DNA from 4 places in the Escherichia fergusonii ATCC 35469 genome. Region 3 is predicted to be linked to each of the others. Evidence: predicted binding sites of a transcription regulator. Region 3 holds the regulator's gene; each other region holds the start of a gene.
What was found. Region 3 encodes PurR, which represses purine synthesis genes. Its sites were predicted from a motif close to CANGCAAACGTTTGCNTG; they were not measured.
Positions count from the first base shown of each region.

Region 1 (4,935 bases), 300 kb from region 3:
ACGAGGTGGAAATTCTGGCAACGGCTCCGGCGAAAGTTTACGGCGCAGCTGCCGTGGACGATACCGTCGACGCCGCGCAGCAACCGGACGCAAATGTAGATATTGACTGGCAAGGGCAGGCATTTCGTGGAAATAACCAACAGGTTCTGCTGGAGCAATTAGAAAATCGGGGAATTCGTATCCCTTATTCTTGCCGCGCGGGCATTTGTGGAAGCTGCCGTGTTCAGCTTTTAGAAGGCGAAGTCACACCGCTCAAAAAATCAGCAATCAGCAATGATGGCACTATTCTTTGCTGTAGTTGTGTGCCGAAGACTGCGCTCAAACTAGCGCGTTAAACTGCCTGTTCGAGGCTGAAACTGTCAACATTAACCTGCGGTTTCAGCCTGTCATTCATGATTTTGATGGCGTCCCCCAACTGCATCGCGCGACCAGCAATAACAACGCAGGGTTGCGCCAACAGGCACAGTGCAGCATTTTCGCCAGATTCAACGACCAGCAAATTGACCTGCTCGTGAGTATCGCTCAACCAGACACAAGCGGCATCACCGGGCATTGGTGCCCACATTTCGCCATGAGATATAAAATGCCAGCTTTTCGGCATTTGCGGCTTGAGATAACGAATTGCTACCAGTGCATTAAGCACTAACTCAGCTTTCTGTTCTTTGGATAACGGCAGGTCACGGCATTTTTCTTCAAAAGAAAAATAGAGCGCTGCATCATCAACACAAAAACCGGAGGGATTAAAGGCATCTGGCGTGAGCATTTTACGAGCAAAACGCGAGCGAAATAACATACCATTGGCTAAATCGAGCATCATTCGATCGTGCTCTTCATCATAATACCAGCGCCAGTTATCGTCAGGTTTAATTCGCATGCGGATTCTCCCACCTAAATCATTCTGCGCAACATTGTCCTTTGCCGCTTCGTTTATTGCCCTAAATAAGAAAAGACTAAAATGTATAAATAAGCAACAGGTAAGGAATATAAAACAACCAGGGCTGGAAATAAAGCCCCGGTTGTCTCATAACGTTAAAAAGGAGAAATTAATCAGATATTGCTAACGATTTCTTTAATCAAAGGCGGTCCTTTAAAAATAAATCCCGAATAAATTTGCACCAGCGTTGCACCCGCAGCAATCTTTTCACGTGCAGCGATAACCGAGTCAATGCCGCCAACACCGATGATCGGTAAACGACCGTTTAATTCCTGTGATAAGCGGCGAATAATTTCTGTGCTTTTTAACTGAAGCGGACGACCGCTTAAGCCACCGGTTTGATCGCAATTTTTCATTCCCTGTACCAGAGAGCGATCAAGTGTGGTATTGGTCGCAATAACGCCATCAATATTATGGCGAACTAAACTATCGGCAACCTGGATCAATTCTTCTTCAGAAAGATCCGGCGCGATCTTCACTGCGATCGGCACATATTTTTGATGGATCTTTTGCAGATCGTTTTGTTTATTTTTGATCGCGATTAATAAATCATCGAGCGCTTCACCATATTGCAGGGTGCGTAATCCCGGTGTATTCGGCGAGGAAATATTGATGGCGATATAACCAGCATAAGGATAAATTTTATCCATACAAATCAGATAGTCATCTTTACCCTGCTCCACCGGTGTATCTTTATTTTTGCCGATGTTAATACCCAGGACGCCGTCATAATGGGCTTTTTTTACATTCTCAATAAGATTATCCACCCCGAGATTGTTAAAGCCCATTCGATTGATCAGCCCTTCGGCATCAACCAGGCGGAAAAGACGCGGTTTGTCATTTCCAGGTTGTGGACGCGGCGTTACAGTGCCGATCTCAATCGAGCCAAACCCCATTGCGCCTAACGCGTCAATACACTCCCCGTCTTTATCCAGACCAGCGGCAAGACCAAGCGGATTTTTAAATGTCAGCCCCATGCAACTGACAGGTTTAACAGGTACTTTCTGCCGGACAAGTGCTTCAAACGGAGTACCTGTAATGCGGCGTAATTGCTGAAAAGTAAACTCATGAGCGCGCTCTGGATCGAGCTGGAAAAGGGCTTTACGAACGAAGGGGTAGTACATGAACTCTCCTGGATTCCCGGTGTGCAAACCGGGGGCGTATTATGTGCGAGTTCGGTTCAAAAGTGAATTGACCTGCGGCAAAAAATAGCAAACGTTTTCTTATTGCGCTTTTTTTATGCTTTTTTTGGCTTTTCTTCCTCAGATAAATCATTTCGACTCGCGGACGCCCTCTGTCAGACTGACCTAATTGTTATCAATGTTAACAAAACAAGAACAATTGGTTATAAGGAGAGAGTATGCGTGTCATCACCCTGGCGGGTAGTCCTCGCTTTCCTTCTCGCTCCAGCTCCTTGCTGGAATATGCGCGGGAAAAACTAAATGGCCTGGATGTAGAGGTTTATCACTGGAATCTGCAAAACTTCGCCCCGGAAGATCTGCTCTATGCCCGTTTCGATAGTCCGGCGCTAAAAACCTTCACCGAACAATTGCAACAGGCCGATGGGTTGATTGTCGCCACGCCAGTGTATAAAGCCGCCTATTCCGGAGCGCTGAAAACCCTGCTCGATCTGCTGCCAGAACGCGCTTTGCAAGGCAAAGTGGTGCTGCCGCTGGCAACGGGCGGCACGGTGGCCCATCTACTGGCAGTCGATTACGCACTTAAACCGGTTTTAAGCGCACTGAAAGCCCAGGAGATCCTGCACGGCGTATTTGCCGATGACTCGCAGGTGATTGATTACCACCACAAACCCCAGTTCACGCCAAATCTGCAAACCCGTCTTGATGCCGCGCTCGACACCTTCTGGCAGGCGCTGCACCGCCGCGATGTTCAGGTTCCCGATCTTCTGTCTCTGCGAGGTAATGCCCATGCGTAAGATCATTAAACTGGCGCTGGCGGGATTACTCAGCGTCTCCACACTTGCGATTGCCGCAGAGTCTTCGCCAGAGGCGTTAAGGATTGGCTATCAGAAAAGCAATATCAGTTCGGTACTGGCGAAAAATTACCAAATGCTGGAAAAACGCTATCCGCAAACAAAAATCTCCTGGGTGGAGTTCCCCGCGGGTCCGCAAATGTTGGAAGCGTTAAACGTTGGCAGTATTGATCTCGGCAGTACCGGAGATATTCCGCCAATCTTTGCCCAGGCTGCCGGGGCTGATTTGGTATATGTGGGCGTCGAGCCGCCGAAGCCCAAAGCCGAAGTGATTCTGGTGGCAGAAAACAGCCCGATCAAAACCGTAGCCGATCTTAAAGGTCACAAAGTTGCTTTTCAGAAAGGTTCCAGTTCACACAACCTTTTACTGCGCGCACTACGCCAGGCCGGGCTTAAATTCACGGATATCCAGCCCACTTACCTGACGCCCGCCGATGCCCGCGCCGCGTTCCAGCAAGGTAACGTCGACGCCTGGGCTATCTGGGATCCCTACTACTCCGCTGCATTATTACAGGGCGGCGTGCGAGTGCTGAAAGATGGCACCGGTCTCAATCAAACAGGATCGTTTTATCTGGCTGCCCGTCCGTATGCAGAAAAAAACGGCGCTTTTATTCAGGGCGTGCTGGCAACCTTTAGTGAGGCCGATGCGTTAACCCGCAGTCAGCGTAAGCAAAGCATCCCTTTACTGGCAAAAACAATGGGTTTACCGGCACCGGTGATTGCCTCTTACTTAGATCATCGCCCTCCTACCACCATCAAACCGGTTAACGCCGATGTTGCCGCCTTACAGCAGCAAACGGCAGATCTGTTTTATGAAAACCGTCTGGTACCGAAAAAAGTCGATATTCGCCAGCGCATCTGGCAGCCCTCTCAACTGGAAGGAAAACAATTATGAGTCTGAATATGTTCTGGTTTTTACCGACCCACGGTGACGGGCATTATCTGGGAACGGAAGAAGGTTCACGTTCGGTTGATCACGGTTATCTGCAACAAATTGCGCAAGTGGCGGATCGTCTGGGCTATACCGGTGTGCTGATCCCGACGGGGCGATCGTGTGAAGATGCGTGGCTGGTGGCGGCGTCGATGATCCCGGTGACACAACGGCTGAAGTTTCTTGTCGCCCTGCGCCCCAGCGTAACCTCACCTACCGTTGCCGCCCGCCAGGCCGCCACGCTTGACCGTCTCTCTAACGGACGTGCGTTGTTTAACCTGGTCACAGGCAGCGATCCCCAAGAACTGGCAGGCGACGGCGTGTTCCTTGATCATAGCGAGCGTTACGAAGCCTCGGCAGAATTTACCCAGGTCTGGCGGCGGTTGTTGCTTGGCGAGACTGTGGATTTCAACGGCAAACATATTCATGTACGCGGAGCCAAACTGCTCTTCCCGCCGATTCAACAGCCTTATCCTCCGCTTTACTTTGGCGGATCGTCAGATGTCGCCCAGGATCTGGCCGCTGAACAGGTTGATCTTTATCTCACCTGGGGCGAACCGCCTGAACTGGTAAAAGAGAAGATCGCGCATGTTCGTGCAAAAGCTGCCGCACATGGACGCAAAATTCGTTTCGGTATTCGCCTGCATGTGATTGTCCGCGAAACCAACGACGAAGCGTGGCAGGCCGCTGAACGCTTAATCTCCCATCTTGATGATGAGACCATCGCTAAAGCACAAGCCGCGTTTGCCCGCACGGATTCCGTGGGGCAACAGCGAATGGCGGCGCTACATAACGGCAAGCGCGACAATCTGGAGATCAGCCCCAATTTATGGGCGGGCGTTGGCTTAGTGCGCGGCGGTGCCGGGACGGCGTTGGTGGGCGATGGTCCGACGGTCGCCGCGCGAATCAACGAATACGCCGCGCTTGGCATCGACAGCTTTGTGCTTTCTGGTTATCCGCATCTGGAAGAAGCGTATCGGATTGGCGAGTTGCTGTTCCCGCATCTGGATGTTGCCATCCCGGAAATTCCTCAGCCACAACTGCTGAATCCGCAAGGCGAAGCGGTGGCGAATGATT
Region 1 covers NC_011740.1:1,122,173-1,127,107, reverse strand. The annotation lists gene ycbX (6-N-hydroxylaminopurine resistance protein YcbX) at 1-335, shown strand, start outside; gene zapC (cell division protein ZapC) at 332-874, opposite strand; gene pyrD (quinone-dependent dihydroorotate dehydrogenase) at 1,048-2,058, opposite strand; gene ssuE (NADPH-dependent FMN reductase) at 2,295-2,870, shown strand; gene ssuA (aliphatic sulfonate ABC transporter substrate-binding protein SsuA) at 2,863-3,822, shown strand; gene ssuD (FMNH2-dependent alkanesulfonate monooxygenase) at 3,819-4,935, shown strand, end outside.
Region 1: a site for PurR is predicted at 2,143-2,160, ahead of pyrD (quinone-dependent dihydroorotate dehydrogenase). Genes of this name have one in related genera too.

Region 2 (4,935 bases), 2.1 Mb from region 3:
GAGATAAATTCATTAAATGATGCCGCCAGCACACCGACCAGTGCGGTAAGTGCGATCAGCATAACCACTACTACGATCGTAATGGCAACGGGGCGCTGGACTCCACGACGAATAAACCAGGTGACGAGCGGGTTGAGGACGATGGCGAAAAAGAGCGCCAGTAACAGTTGCACAATGATATCTGCCGCAGCATGAATACCTGCGAGGATTACTACCAGCGAGGCCAATTTCAGTAAGATGTGCATTCCCGTTTTATCGGGTTGAGAGGTTTCCATCGGTGATTTCCTGTGACTTTTTGTATTAAGTGTAGTGGTACTCTCCGGGGCAATAATCTGATTCTTCCTGCTGATTTTCACACCATTGCATGTTAAAAATGAAACTCTGTTCTAAATACGGGGTAATCGTGATGCCCGAGCCCGCACTTAATGGTCTGCGTCTGAATCTGCGCATTGTTTCAATTGTCATGTTTAACTTCGCCAGCTATCTCACTATCGGTTTACCGCTCGCGGTATTACCTGGCTATGTCCATGATGTGATGGGATTTAGCGCCTTCTGGGCGGGGTTGGTGATCAGCCTGCAATACTTCGCCACTTTGCTCAGTCGTCCACATGCCGGGCGGTATGCAGATCTATTAGGCCCCAAAAAGATTGTGATGTTTGGGCTGGCTGGCTGTTTGCTCAGTGGTGGGGCCTATTTTCTGGCGGGGAGTGCCAGCAGCTGGCCGGTACTCAGCTTGTTACTGTTGTGTCTTGGGCGTGTGATTCTGGGAATTGGACAAAGCTTTACCGGCACTGGTTCTACTTTGTGGGGCGTCGGTGCGGTGGGATCGACTCACATTGGTCGGGTGATTTCGTGGAACGGCATCGTCACGTATGGTGCGATGGCGATGGGCGCACCGCTTGGTGTTCTGTGCTATCACTGGGTTGGGCTACAAGGACTTTCACTTTTTATTATGGCGGTTGCCCTGGTGGCACTGCTGCTGGCGATCCCACGTCCAGCGGTGAAAGCGAGCAAAGGGAAGCCGCTACCGTTTCGTGCAGTACTGGGGCGAGTCTGGCTTTATGGGATGGCGCTGGCAATGGCGTCTGCCGGGTTTGGCGTTATCGCCACCTTTATCACGCTGTTTTATGACGCGAAAGGTTGGGACGGAGCGGCCTTCGCACTGACGCTATTTAGCTGTGCGTTTGTCGGTACACGATTGTTATTCCCTGGCGGCATTAACCGTATCGGCGGCTTAAACGTAGCGATGATTTGCTTTAGTGTTGAGATAATCGGCTTGCTACTGGTCGGGGTTGCGATGGTACCCTGGATGGCGAAAGTGGGCGTTTTGCTGGCAGGTGCGGGTTTTTCGTTGGTCTTTCCGGCGTTGGGCGTTGTGGCAGTAAAAGCAGTGCCACAGCAAAATCAGGGGGCGGCTCTGGCGACTTATACCGTCTTTATGGATTTATCTCTTGGTATTACCGGACCGTTAGCCGGGTTGGTCATGAGCTGGGCAGGTGTATCCGTGATTTATCTGGCTGCGGCGGGGCTGGTGGTTATTGCATTACTACTAACATGGCGGTTAAAAAAACGGCCTCCGCAACCACTGTCGGAGACCGCTTCATCATCGTAGTCGTTACTTAATTTCCAGAGTGTTAATGATGCTTTCCGCTGCGGTTTGCGCTTTTTGTTGATCGTCCGCTGGCAACGTAATTTGCATGGTCAACAATTGCTTATCTACATTGCCTAAAACAACAGAAGAATAAGCTGTCTGGCCTTTTGCGGAGATAATACTGTCCAGCTGCTGTAACTTGTGCCCATTAACTTCGATGGTTTTGTTCGTGACGACCTGCAGTTGTGGGTCACGGCTGCGCTGTTGATCTTCCAGACGCTTCGCCAGCACTGCCAGATCCAGGTTAGGATCATCACCCATAATGACAATGACAGCTTTCTGCCCACTGGCATCAGAGTAAACGTGCATATTATTGGCCTGAGTGCCCAGCTTGCCACTCTGATCAGTCATGTCTGCAGGTAGCTGGAAACTGAGTTTACCGTCCAACAAATTTACTGATTGCCCGGCAGCATTGCTTTCAGCAACGGTGCCTTCAGTTGAAGCGTTGGTGTCTTTGTCATCACAAGCCGCAAGCCCCATAACCAGCAGACCAATACCGACATATTTAACCAGATTGCGCATTGACTTCTTCCTTTCGATAAACGGCCATAACGGCTCATTCACCCATCTTATCACAACTCTGATAACGTACCTTTAACTCGCCTGCAATGCGTTGATTTCAGATTTGTCTGCCAGTCTTTTCAACAGCATATTGAGTAATACGCCATACATCGGCAGGAAGAAAACGATACTGATTAACACTTTGAAACAGTAATCGACCAGCGCGATTTCCATCCAGTGCTCGGCCATAAAGGCATCCGGGCTGCGCCAGAAGGCAATGAAGAAGAAGGCCAGCGTGTCACTGACGTTCCCAAACAGCGTGGAAGCTGTCGGGGCCAGCCACCAGCGACGACTCTGGCGCAGGCGGTTAAAGACGTGCACGTCGAGGATCTGCCCCAGCGCGTAGGCCATGAAGCTGGCGGTGGCAATACGTGCGACAAACAGGTTGAAGTGGGCGAGAGCGCCGAACCCTTGCCATGAACCCATATAGAACAGCGATGAGATGACGTAGGAGATCAGCAACGCCGGGATCATTACCGCGAAGATAATGCGTCGGGCCAGCGGCGCGCCAAAAATACGCACGGTCAGGTCGGTGGCAAGAAAAATAAACGGAAAGCTAAACGCGCCCCAGGTGGTATGAAATCCAAAAATAGTAATCGGGAGCTGTACCAGATAGTTGCTGGAGGTGATCACCAGCAGATGAAATAGCGATAGCCAGAACAACGCTTTTACGCGCTGCGATTGAGAAAAATGCGTCATATTGTGACCTTTTTGGTAATTGGGGTGAGGGAACCCAACGCGCAGCGAGTTACCGCAATAACGCGTCTAAACTTTTAAGCCGCCGCATGATACTGCTTTGCCAAGACATTGCAACGGCTAATTTATACGCAATCGTTAACCTGATTGGCTTAACGGACAACAGGGCGTAAACTAGCGCCGTTTTTTTAGCGACAGAGAAGAAAATGACCGATCTCTTTTCCAGCCCTGACCATACTTTAGACGCTCTCGGCCTGCGCTGCCCGGAACCCGTGATGATGGTGCGCAAAACTGTGCGCAATATGCAACCTGGCGAAACGTTGCTGATTATTGCTGATGATCCGGCGACGACACGCGATATTCCTGGGTTTTGTACCTTTATGGAACACGAACTGGTTGCTAAAGAAACGGATGGACTGCCTTATCGTTATTTGATTCGCAAAGGGCATTAATTGCCCTTCGGGATTATATGCTCTAAAAAAATTTGAAGTACAGGAAGGTAGCAAACGTGTTAAGTGCAGGAGCTTAAACGACAGGGGCAAATGAAACCGCCCCCAGAATTACTTAACTTTCCCAGGTAATATCCAGCAACTCACCCTGCTCATCAAAATTAAATACCAGCAACTGATCCGAGATATCCTTTGATATCCCATAATCCACGGTCATTTTTAACCTGCCTGGAGCAGGAGCTGCTAACCAGAGATGAACGCCACGTAAAGTGAGTTGCTTTGCACAGGCCTCGTGCGTAGGTGGAGTTATATCAAGAGATTGTAATGTTTCAGCATCGAGTTCATCTAAATGAAACTCAATAAACTCATCAACAAACGCATTTGTTCCTTTCTTTTGCGCAAGTACGTTGCGGATAATTTCAGTACATGCAGGGAGGCTATCCAGGAGTGGAACGATTTTCTCAATGGGGGTATTTGGCAGGACATCTTCAAAAATATTTAGCCAGACAGTTCGCTTTTCATTGTTAAGCGTAACTGTTACGTATTCTGCGAAACCCTCTGACTCATCAACAGCGAGCCTTCCCCAGTAATTTGAATTTAACGTAATCATCCATTGATTCCATGTATATGTTATGTAATGAGATCCTGCGAAGCCCGTATTAGATAGCTTCGCAGGGCTCACCGTATATCATGGTCAGGATGGCAGCAATCCGAAAAACTACCCCTTCCTGCACAACAACCTTAACGCATTCGCCGTCACCAGCACTGTTGCACCCGTATCTGCCAGCACCGCCAGCCAAAGGCCAGTCATTCCTAATAGCGTGGTGACGAGGAAGATCCCTTTCAGCCCCAATGCAATGGTGATGTTCTGGCGGATATTGGCGTGAGTGGCGCGTGCCAGTTCAATCATCTGCGCCAGGCCGCGCAGGTGGTTATGGGTTAATGCTGCGTCGGCGGTTTCCAGCGCCACATCTGTGCCACTGCCCATTGCAATCCCAATAGCGGCAGCTTTCATCGCTGGCGCGTCGTTAATACCATCACCGACCATCGCCAGCGGCGCATGTTGATTCAGCTCGGTCACCGCTTTGACTTTATCTTCTGGCAACAGGCCCGCTTTAAATTCCAGCCCCAGTTCACCGGCGATTGCCGCCGCTGCGCGTGGATTATCGCCAGTGAGGATCACCCCTTTGACACCCAGGGCGCTCAGTTCGCTGATGGCAGTTACGGCGTCGGCGCGCAGGGTATCCTGCAATGCAATGACACCCAGCACTTCATCGTTACGCACCACCAGTACTACCGTTTGCCCGGCGCTTTCCAGTTCGTTAATTAAACCAGCAAATGCAACAGCCGGATGTTTTCCGGCAGCGCATATCAACACGCGCTCACCGTTAATCAGTGCTTCAATACCAGACCCGACCAGCGCCCGCTGTGATTCGGCGGCGGGAATGGCGAGTTCAGCAACCTGTGCTTCGCGTACGATGGCCTGCGCCAGTGGATGCGTCGCGCCTTGCTCGACCGCCGCTGCCAGTGTCAGCAGTTCAGATTCACTAATACCCGTTGCCGGATGAATCGCGGTAA
Region 2 covers NC_011740.1:3,510,981-3,515,915, reverse strand. The annotation lists gene EFER_RS17320 (AI-2E family transporter) at 1-275, opposite strand, end outside; gene EFER_RS17315 (MFS transporter) at 374-1,612, shown strand; gene EFER_RS17310 (DcrB family lipoprotein) at 1,616-2,173, opposite strand; gene EFER_RS17305 (7-cyano-7-deazaguanine/7-aminomethyl-7-deazaguanine transporter) at 2,246-2,911, opposite strand; gene tusA (sulfurtransferase TusA) at 3,115-3,360, shown strand; gene EFER_RS17295 (DUF2004 domain-containing protein) at 3,473-3,967, opposite strand; gene zntA (Zn(II)/Cd(II)/Pb(II) translocating P-type ATPase ZntA) at 4,076-4,935, opposite strand, start outside.
Region 2: a site for PurR is predicted at 3,037-3,054, ahead of tusA (sulfurtransferase TusA). Genes of this name have one in related genera too.

Region 3 (4,935 bases):
CCGTCAGCTATACCGTAAGACAACTGGAAGAATGGTTAGCGGTGCCTCTTTTCGAACGCCGACACCGTGATGTAGAACTGACTCCGGCGGGAGCATGGTTTCTGAAAGAGGGGCGATCTGTTATCAAAAAAATGCAGATCACGCGACAACAATGCCAGCAAATTGCCAATGGGTGGCGAGGTGAGTTGGCCATCGCGGTGGATAACATTGTTCGTCCAGAACGTACACGTCAATTGATCGTCGATTTTTACCGTCATTTTGACGATGTTGAATTGCGCGTATTCCAGGAAGTCTTCAATGGTGTCTGGGATGCACTGGCTGACGGACGTGTGGAACTGGCTATAGGCGCGACACAAGCGATTCCTGTAGGGGGGCGCTATACGTTTCGCGATATGGGAATGTTGAGTTGGTGTTGCGTGGTTGCCAGTCATCATCCACTGGCAGCAATGCCGGGGCCATTAAGTGATGATACGTTGCGCAACTGGCCCTCGTTGGTGCGTGAAGACACATCAAGAAATCTACCAAAACGTATTACCTGGTTGTTGGATAACCAAAAAAGGGTAGTGGTACCGGACTGGGAGTCTTCAGCTACCTGTATTTCCGCTGGGTTATGCATGGCGATGGTACCTACGCATTTTGCCAAGCCGTGGATCGACAGCGGTAAATGGGTAGCGCTACAGCTTGAAAATCCATTCCCGGACGCTGCCTGTTGTCTTACCTGGCAGCAAAACGATATGTCACCAGCGCTCGCCTGGTTGCTGGATTATCTGGGAGACAGCGAAACGCTGAATAAAGAGTGGTTGCGGGAGCCAGAATCGGCTCCCACAAAGACATCTTAACGACGATAGTCGCGGAAAGGACCATCTGCGACAGAACGACGTTCAATCAGGCGCGGATGTACTTCAATGGATTGCGGTTCTTCACGCTTATTCACAATACGGTCCAGCAACATGTTGAATGCTGTTTCGCCCAGTGAATCTTTTGGCTGGTGAATAGTTGTCAGTGCTGGCGTGAAGTAACGGGCGTTGCGCACGTTATCATAACCGATCACTGAAATATCTTGTGGTACACGCAGGCCCATTTCATCGGCAGCACACAATGCACCCATGGCCATGATATCGCCACCACAGAAAACTGCCGTGGGGCGATGCGTTTGCGCAAGAATCTGCTGCATTGCGCGATAACCAGATTCTGGTTCGAAATCTCCCTGTACGATCCAGTTTTCCGGCACTTTAATCAGCGCTTCTTCCATCGCTTTCATAAAGCCTGCCAGACGACCCGCGCCGGTATTACGTTCCAGAGGTCCGGGGATTACGCCGATATCGCGGTGTCCACGTTCAATCAGGTAACGACCTGCCATGTATCCGCCTTCAAAAGCGTTATCAATCACGGCATCGGTGAAATCAGCTTTTGCCTCACCCCAATCCATGACCACCATTGGGATGTGGCGATACTCTTCCAGCATGGTGAGCAAGGGCTCTGGATATTCAGAACACATTACCAGCAATCCATCCACGCGCTTTTGCGCCATCATGGAAAGGTAAGCACGTTGCTTTTCCAGGTTGTTCCAGGCATTACCCAAAATCAGCGTGTAGCCTTTCTGGAAGCAGTTTTTCTCAACCGCTTCAATGATTTCCGCAAAATAAGCAGCTTCACTACTGGTTGCCAGCAGGCCGATTGACTTGGTGTGGTTAACCTTCAGACTTCGAGCAACGGCGCTCGGAGAATAATGCAATTCTTTGATTGCTGCCCAGACGGCATTACGGGTTTCTTCCGCAACAAAGCGTGTTTTGTTGATTACGTGTGAAACAGTTGTAGTGGAAACGTTTGCTCGCTTCGCTACATCTTTGATTGTTGCCATTACATCTCACTCCAGACCCGATCCATAACTCCATTAAATGCCAGGTAAACGTTTGCCTTTACACACCCTGAGCGCAACGTCAGGGTTGCGGCACGCCGGAAAATACGACACGGAACGACAGGAAGGGGTCAATGGCCGGTACGCTATACTTGTAAGCGTGGAATTTTGGCCGATCTTGACCAAAAGGGGAAGTGCTAAAAACAGTTATCACGCTAAATGGCGGGAGATTTTTAGCCAAATGTATGCAAAAATGCGCTACATCACTTTTTGTGTGGGAATAAAAAGGAGAAAACTTGATGAGCAATGATCTGAAATACTCTTTAATTACGACCTTAATCGTCCTCGCTTTGATCGTTGCGGGTGGTCTGACCGCAGCTCTGCACTGATTTTTACCCCGAGGGAGAATTCTCTCCCTCATTCGCTCTTCTCCAATTGTTAGCAAATCTGCAAAAGTGTTTTGTAAATTTGTTATTTTCATTATTTTGTGATTGATGTCATGCTTTTCTCCACTTACTTAGGTATCGCGTAAAACGCGAAGACGTGGAGTCGAAGCATGAAGATAAATTATCCCTTGCTGGCGCTGGCAATTGGCGCATTTGGTATTGGGACAACGGAATTCTCCCCAATGGGCTTGTTGCCTGTGATCGCTCGTGGTGTGGATGTCTCCATACCTGCGGCTGGTATGTTGATTAGTGCCTATGCCGTGGGAGTCATGGTTGGTGCGCCTTTAATGACATTGTTACTTTCTCATCGCGCCCGACGTAACGCCCTGATTTTTCTGATGGCAATCTTTACGCTTGGTAATGTACTTTCTGCGATTGCGCCAGATTACACCACATTAATGTTGTCACGTATTTTGACCAGCCTTAACCATGGCGCCTTCTTCGGTCTTGGTTCGGTTGTCGCTGCAAGCGTAGTGCCTAAGCACAAGCAGGCGAGTGCCGTTGCCACGATGTTTATGGGGTTGACGCTGGCTAATATTGGTGGCGTACCCGCAGCCACCTGGCTTGGTGAAACAATTGGCTGGCGAATGTCCTTTATGGCAACGGCAGTGTTAGGGGTGGTTTCAATGGTCAGTCTTTGGTTCTCTTTACCAAAAGGTGGGGCAGGGGCACGGCCAGATGTCAAAAAAGAACTGGGTGTGCTGTTACGACCGCAAGTGCTCTCAGCACTGCTGACCACGGTACTGGGCGCGGGGGCCATGTTTACGCTCTATACCTATATCTCTCCTGTATTACAAACCATTACCCATGCGACGCCTGTGTTCGTAACGGCAATGCTGGTGTTGATTGGTGTTGGTTTTTCTATCGGCAATTACCTGGGCGGCAAATTTGCTGATCGCTCTGTGAATGGAACGCTAAAAGGCTTTTTATTCTTGCTGATGGTGATTATGTTGCTGATTCCATTCCTGGCACGCAATGAGTATGGTGCCGCGGTCGCGATGGTTGTCTGGGGGGCGGCTACCTTTGCTGTTGTTCCACCATTGCAAATGCGGGTGATGCGCGTTGCCAGTGAAGCGCCGGGGCTATCTTCTTCGGTCAATATTGGGGCGTTTAATTTAGGAAACGCTTTAGGTGCGGCAGCTGGTGGCGCGGTGATATCCGGCGGCCTGGGCTACAGTTTTGTTCCGGTGATGGGGGCAATCATTGCCGGGGTGGCGTTACTGTTGGTGTTTATTTCGGCGCGTAAACAACCTGAGGCGGTATGCGTGGCGGGTTGATAGCAAACAAAAACGCAGAAGGGAAAGCCTTCTGCGTTATCACAATTACTCAGCGAAGTTTTTCGCAGCAAATTCCCAGTTTACCAGTGCCCAGAAATGCTCCAGGTAGCCAGGACGTGCATTACGATAGTCGATGTAGTAAGCGTGTTCCCAGACGTCAACGGTCAGCAGCGGTTTCGCGTCAGTAGTCAGCGGAGTGCCCGCGTTAGAGGTCGACACGATAGCCAGTTTGCCATCGCTGTTTTTCACCAACCAGGTCCAGCCAGAACCAAAGTTTTTGATAGCCGCATCAGTAAACTGTGCTTTGAAGTCAGCAAAGCTACCGAAAGAGGCTGCGATGGCTTCCGCGAGTTTACCTGTTGGTTCACCGCCAGCATTCGGAGCCAGGCAGTTCCAGTAGAAGGTGTGGTTCCAGACCTGAGCGGCGTTGTTAAATACGCCACCTTCAGAGCTACGAATAATCTCTTCCAGAGACTTACCTTCAAACGCGGTACCTTTGATCAGGTTGTTCAGGTTAGTGACATACGTCTGGTGATGTTTGCCATAGTGGTACTCAATGGTTTCCGCAGAGATGTGCGGAGCCAATGCATCTTTGGCATACGGTAGTGCAGGTAATTCAAACGACATTGCTACTCTCCTTCTTCATTATTGGAATTACTCTACTTAATTAGGGGGGCAGGCAGACAGTAAGCGAACGCAACCATCTCCCATGCAACCTGAATTATGACGAGTATACGCACAATAGCCTTATTGTGCGTGAGGATAGGGTAACAAAATAAAAGGTGAGACAAAAGATGAACTTACCCTGTTGCGTTCACAACAGGGTAAATTTTTAGCGGATGGTTTGTGGGGTCATCACCCGGCGAGCGCCGACATAATGGCGTTGCCAGTAATCTTCACTCAAAGAGGTGATTTTGATTTCCTGACCACTACGCGGCGACTGGATGAATTTTCCGTTACCCACATAAACCCCTACATGATCTGCAGTACCACGACCTTGGGTACGAAAGAACACCAGATCACCATTTTTCAATTCACTGCGTTCAATGGGCGCCGCATCACGCAGGTGATACATCTCATTAGCAGTACGAGGAATGCGGAATTTAACCAGATCTTTGTAGGCGTAATAAACCAGACCACTGCAATCAAATCCTGTGCGTGGAGACGTGCCTCCCCAACGATACGGTTTGCCAATTTGCTGCATTAGTTTGTTCATTGCCGTTTTAGTGGCTTTTTGCACTCTGGCTTTATGGGCATCAGCAATGGTGCCTGGCGCGGCATTACGCACTTTTACACAGACTGGTTTACGCCCTTTACGTGGTGTGCATTTCTCGGTCCAGGCGACAGTCGTTAC
Region 3 covers NC_011740.1:1,422,191-1,427,125, forward strand. The annotation lists gene punR (DNA-binding transcriptional activator PunR) at 1-839, shown strand, start outside; gene purR (HTH-type transcriptional repressor PurR) at 836-1,861, opposite strand; gene cydH (cytochrome bd-I oxidase subunit CydH) at 2,158-2,247, shown strand; gene EFER_RS07015 (MFS transporter) at 2,415-3,581, shown strand; gene sodB (superoxide dismutase [Fe]) at 3,627-4,208, opposite strand; gene EFER_RS07025 (C40 family peptidase) at 4,414-4,935, opposite strand, start outside.

Region 4 (4,935 bases), 2.2 Mb from region 3:
CCAGCATGTCGTGAACGGCCGCTTCGGCTTCTTCCAGCGTCATCGCTACGATAACGCCTTTCCCGGCAGCCAGACCGTCCGCTTTAATGACGATTGGCGCGCCTTTCTCACGCAGATACGCCAGTGCAGGTTCTACCTCGGTGAAGTTCTGGTATTCCGCCGTAGGGATCTTATGGCGGGCCAGGAAATCTTTGGTAAACGCTTTCGAGCCTTCCAGTTGCGCGGCGCCTGCGGTTGGGCCGAAGATTTTTAGCCCGGCGGCGCGGAAGGTATCGACCACGCCTTTCACCAGCGGCGCTTCCGGGCCGACGATGGTCAGGTCGATCTTTTCATTTTGCGCGAAATCCAGCAGTGCCGGGATGTCGGTCACGCCAATAGCGACGTTTTGCAGCGCAGGTTCCAGCGCAGTGCCTGCGTTACCCGGAGCAACAAAAACAGTCTCAACCAGCGGCGACTGGGCCGCTTTCCAGGCCAGCGCGTGCTCGCGCCCGCCATTACCAATCACTAATACTTTCATCTGTCGCTCCATTAATGGCGGAAGTGGCGCATGTCGGTGAAGAGCATCGCAATACCGTGCTCGTCGGCGGCGGCAATCACTTCGTCATCACGGATAGAACCGCCAGGCTGGATTACGCAGGTCACGCCCGCAGCGGCCGCGGCATCAATACCGTCGCGGAACGGGAAGAATGCGTCAGAAGCCATTGACGAACCTTTCACTTCCAGGCCTTCATCGGCAGCTTTAATACCGGCGATTTTCGCGGAGTACACGCGGCTCATCTGGCCTGCGCCAATACCGATGGTCATATTGTTTTTGGCGTAGACAATGGCGTTAGATTTCACGAACTTCGCCACCTTCCAGCAGAATAGCGCATCACGCAGCTCCTGTTCGGTCGGCTGACGTTTGGTGACGACGCGCAGTTCTTCTGCACCAACCATCCCCAGGTCACGATCCTGAACCAGCAGACCGCCGTTCACGCGTTTGAAATCAAGGCCTGGAACACGCTCGGCCCACTGACCACATGTCAGGACACGTACGTTCTGTTTAGCAGCGGTGATTTGCAACGCTTCTTCGCTGGCGGACGGCGCAATAATCACTTCGACAAACTGACGAGAAATGATGGCCTGTGCGGTTTCAGCATCCAGCTCGCGGTTAAAGGCGATAATGCCGCCGAACGCCGAGGTAGGATCGGTTTTATACGCGCGATCGTAAGCATCAAGAATGGAATTGCCGATAGCCACGCCGCATGGGTTGGCGTGCTTCACAATCACACATGCTGGCTCGGCGAACTCTTTCACGCACTCCAGCGCCGCATCGGTATCGGCGATGTTGTTATAAGAGAGGGCTTTACCCTGAACCTGGGTTGCGGTGGCAACGGAGGCTTCTTTCACATTCTCTTCTATATAGAAGGCAGCCTGCTGGTGGCTGTTCTCGCCGTAGCGCATATCCTGCTTCTTAATGAAGTTCAGGTTCAGCGTGCGCGGGAAGCGACCGGCGGCTTCTTTGCTTTCACCGTGGTAAGCCGGAACCATGCTGCCGAAGTAGTTGGCAATCATGCTGTCGTAGGCGGCGGTGTGTTCGAAGGCTTTGATAGCGAGATCGAAACGGGTTGCAAGCGTCAGCGATCCTTCGTTGGCATCCATCTCTTTAATAATGGCGTCGTAGTCGCTGCTCTTCACCACGATAGCGACATCTTTATGGTTCTTGGCAGCGGAGCGCACCATCGTTGGGCCGCCGATATCGATGTTCTCAACCGCATCTTCCAGCGAGCAGCCTTCACGGGCAACGGTCTGGGCGAACGGATACAGGTTAACAACCACCATATCGATAGGCTGGATCTGATGTTCTTCCATAATGGCATCGTCCTGGCCGCGACGGCCCAGAATGCCACCATGCACTTTCGGATGCAGGGTCTTCACGCGTCCATCCATCATCTCCGGGAAACCGGTGTAATCGGAAACTTCGGTTACCGGCAGACCTTTTTCTGCTAACAGACGGGCAGTACCCCCTGTAGACAGCAGCTCCACACCGCGTGCGGAAAGTGCCTGGGCGAATTCGACGATACCGGCTTTGTCAGAAACACTGAGCAGAGCGCGGCGGACTGGACGACGTTGTTGCATGGTAAATCCCCTGGATTTGACTATTACAGAGAGCGTTAGCTGAATTTTTCGCGAAAAACTCAGCTAACGCCCCTAACGGGGCATCCTTATTTTTCGCCCGCATTGTAACGAAAACGTTTGCGCAACGCTCGCGAATTTTTCTCTTTCAATAGCGATCACAATTTTGACTGTGGTTACCGTGGGAAAAATACAGAAATTATATTGATGATTGTGGATAACTCTGTGCGTAAAAAGGTATAAAGCGGGGTTTTGCTGGGGAATGCAGCAGTCAGTCATTTTTCTGCAATTTTTCTATTGCGGCCTGCGGAGAACTCCCTATAATGCGCCTCCATCGACACGGCGGATGTGAATCACTTCACACAAACAGCCGGTTCGGTTGAAGAGAAAAATCCTGAAACTCAGGGTTGACTCTGAAAGAGGAAAGCGTAATATACGCCACCTCGCGACAGTGAGCTGAAAGCCGCGTCGCAACTGCTCTTTAACAATTTATCAGACAATCTGTGTGGGCACTCGAAGATACGGATTCTTAACGTCGCAAGACGAAAAATGAATACCAAGTCTCAAGAGTGAACACGTAATTCATTACGAAGTTTAATTCTTTGAGCATCAAACTTTTAAATTGAAGAGTTTGATCATGGCTCAGATTGAACGCTGGCGGCAGGCCTAACACATGCAAGTCGAACGGTAACAGGGATCAGCTTGCTGATTCGCTGACGAGTGGCGGACGGGTGAGTAATGTCTGGGAAACTGCCTGATGGAGGGGGATAACTACTGGAAACGGTAGCTAATACCGCATAACGTCGCAAGACCAAAGAGGGGGACCTTCGGGCCTCTTGCCATCGGATGTGCCCAGATGGGATTAGCTAGTAGGTGGGGTAACGGCTCACCTAGGCGACGATCCCTAGCTGGTCTGAGAGGATGACCAGCCACACTGGAACTGAGACACGGTCCAGACTCCTACGGGAGGCAGCAGTGGGGAATATTGCACAATGGGCGCAAGCCTGATGCAGCCATGCCGCGTGTATGAAGAAGGCCTTCGGGTTGTAAAGTACTTTCAGCGGGGAGGAAGGGAGTAAAGTTAATACCTTTGCTCATTGACGTTACCCGCAGAAGAAGCACCGGCTAACTCCGTGCCAGCAGCCGCGGTAATACGGAGGGTGCAAGCGTTAATCGGAATTACTGGGCGTAAAGCGCACGCAGGCGGTTTGTTAAGTCAGATGTGAAATCCCCGGGCTCAACCTGGGAACTGCATCTGATACTGGCAAGCTTGAGTCTCGTAGAGGGGGGTAGAATTCCAGGTGTAGCGGTGAAATGCGTAGAGATCTGGAGGAATACCGGTGGCGAAGGCGGCCCCCTGGACGAAGACTGACGCTCAGGTGCGAAAGCGTGGGGAGCAAACAGGATTAGATACCCTGGTAGTCCACGCCGTAAACGATGTCGACTTGGAGGTTGTGCCCTTGAGGCGTGGCTTCCGGAGCTAACGCGTTAAGTCGACCGCCTGGGGAGTACGGCCGCAAGGTTAAAACTCAAATGAATTGACGGGGGCCCGCACAAGCGGTGGAGCATGTGGTTTAATTCGATGCAACGCGAAGAACCTTACCTGGTCTTGACATCCACGGAAGTTTTCAGAGATGAGAATGTGCCTTCGGGAACCGTGAGACAGGTGCTGCATGGCTGTCGTCAGCTCGTGTTGTGAAATGTTGGGTTAAGTCCCGCAACGAGCGCAACCCTTATCCTTTGTTGCCAGCGGTCCGGCCGGGAACTCAAAGGAGACTGCCAGTGATAAACTGGAGGAAGGTGGGGATGACGTCAAGTCATCATGGCCCTTACGACCAGGGCTACACACGTGCTACAATGGCGCATACAAAGAGAAGCGACCTCGCGAGAGCAAGCGGACCTCATAAAGTGCGTCGTAGTCCGGATTGGAGTCTGCAACTCGACTCCATGAAGTCGGAATCGCTAGTAATCGTGGATCAGAATGCCACGGTGAATACGTTCCCGGGCCTTGTACACACCGCCCGTCACACCATGGGAGTGGGTTGCAAAAGAAGTAGGTAGCTTAACCTTCGGGAGGGCGCTTACCACTTTGTGATTCATGACTGGGGTGAAGTCGTAACAAGGTAACCGTAGGGGAACCTGCGGTTGGATCACCTCCTTACCTTAAAGAACTGTGCTTTGCAGTGCTCACACAGATTGTCTGATAGAAAGTGAAAAGCAAGGCGTCTTGCGAAGCAGACTGATACGTCCCCTTCGTCTAGAGGCCCAGGACACCGCCCTTTCACGGCGGTAACAGGGGTTCGAATCCCCTAGGGGACGCCACTTGCTGGTTTGTGAGTGAAAGTCGCCGACCTTAATATCGTTAAAGATGACTTACGAGTCATGTTTAAGATATTTGCTCTTTAAAAATCTGGATCAAGCTGAAAATTGAAACACTGAACAACGAAAGTTGTTCGTGAGTCTCTCAAATTTTCGCAACACGATGATGAATCGAAAGAAACATCTTCGGGTTGTGAGGTTAAGCGACTAAGCGTACACGGTGGATGCCCTGGCAGTCAGAGGCGATGAAGGACGTGCTAATCTGCGATAAGCGTCGGTAAGGTGATATGAACCGTTATAACCGGCGATTTCCGAATGGGGAAACCCAGTGTGATTCGTCACACTATCATTAACTGAATCCATAGGTTAATGAGGCGAACCGGGGGAACTGAAACATCTAAGTACCCCGAGGAAAAGAAATCAACCGAGATTCCCCCAGTAGCGGCGAGCGAACGGGGAGGAGCCCAGAGCCTGAATCAGTGTGTGTGTTAGTGGAAGCGT
Region 4 covers NC_011740.1:3,838,868-3,843,802, reverse strand. The annotation lists gene purD (phosphoribosylamine--glycine ligase) at 1-517, opposite strand, end outside; gene purH (bifunctional phosphoribosylaminoimidazolecarboxamide formyltransferase/IMP cyclohydrolase) at 529-2,118, opposite strand; rRNA gene EFER_RS18755 (16S ribosomal RNA) at 2,735-4,276, shown strand; tRNA gene EFER_RS18750 (tRNA-Glu) at 4,362-4,437, shown strand; rRNA gene EFER_RS18745 (23S ribosomal RNA) at 4,632-4,935, shown strand, end outside.
Region 4: a site for PurR is predicted at 2,225-2,242, ahead of purH (bifunctional phosphoribosylaminoimidazolecarboxamide formyltransferase/IMP cyclohydrolase). Genes of this name have one in related genera too.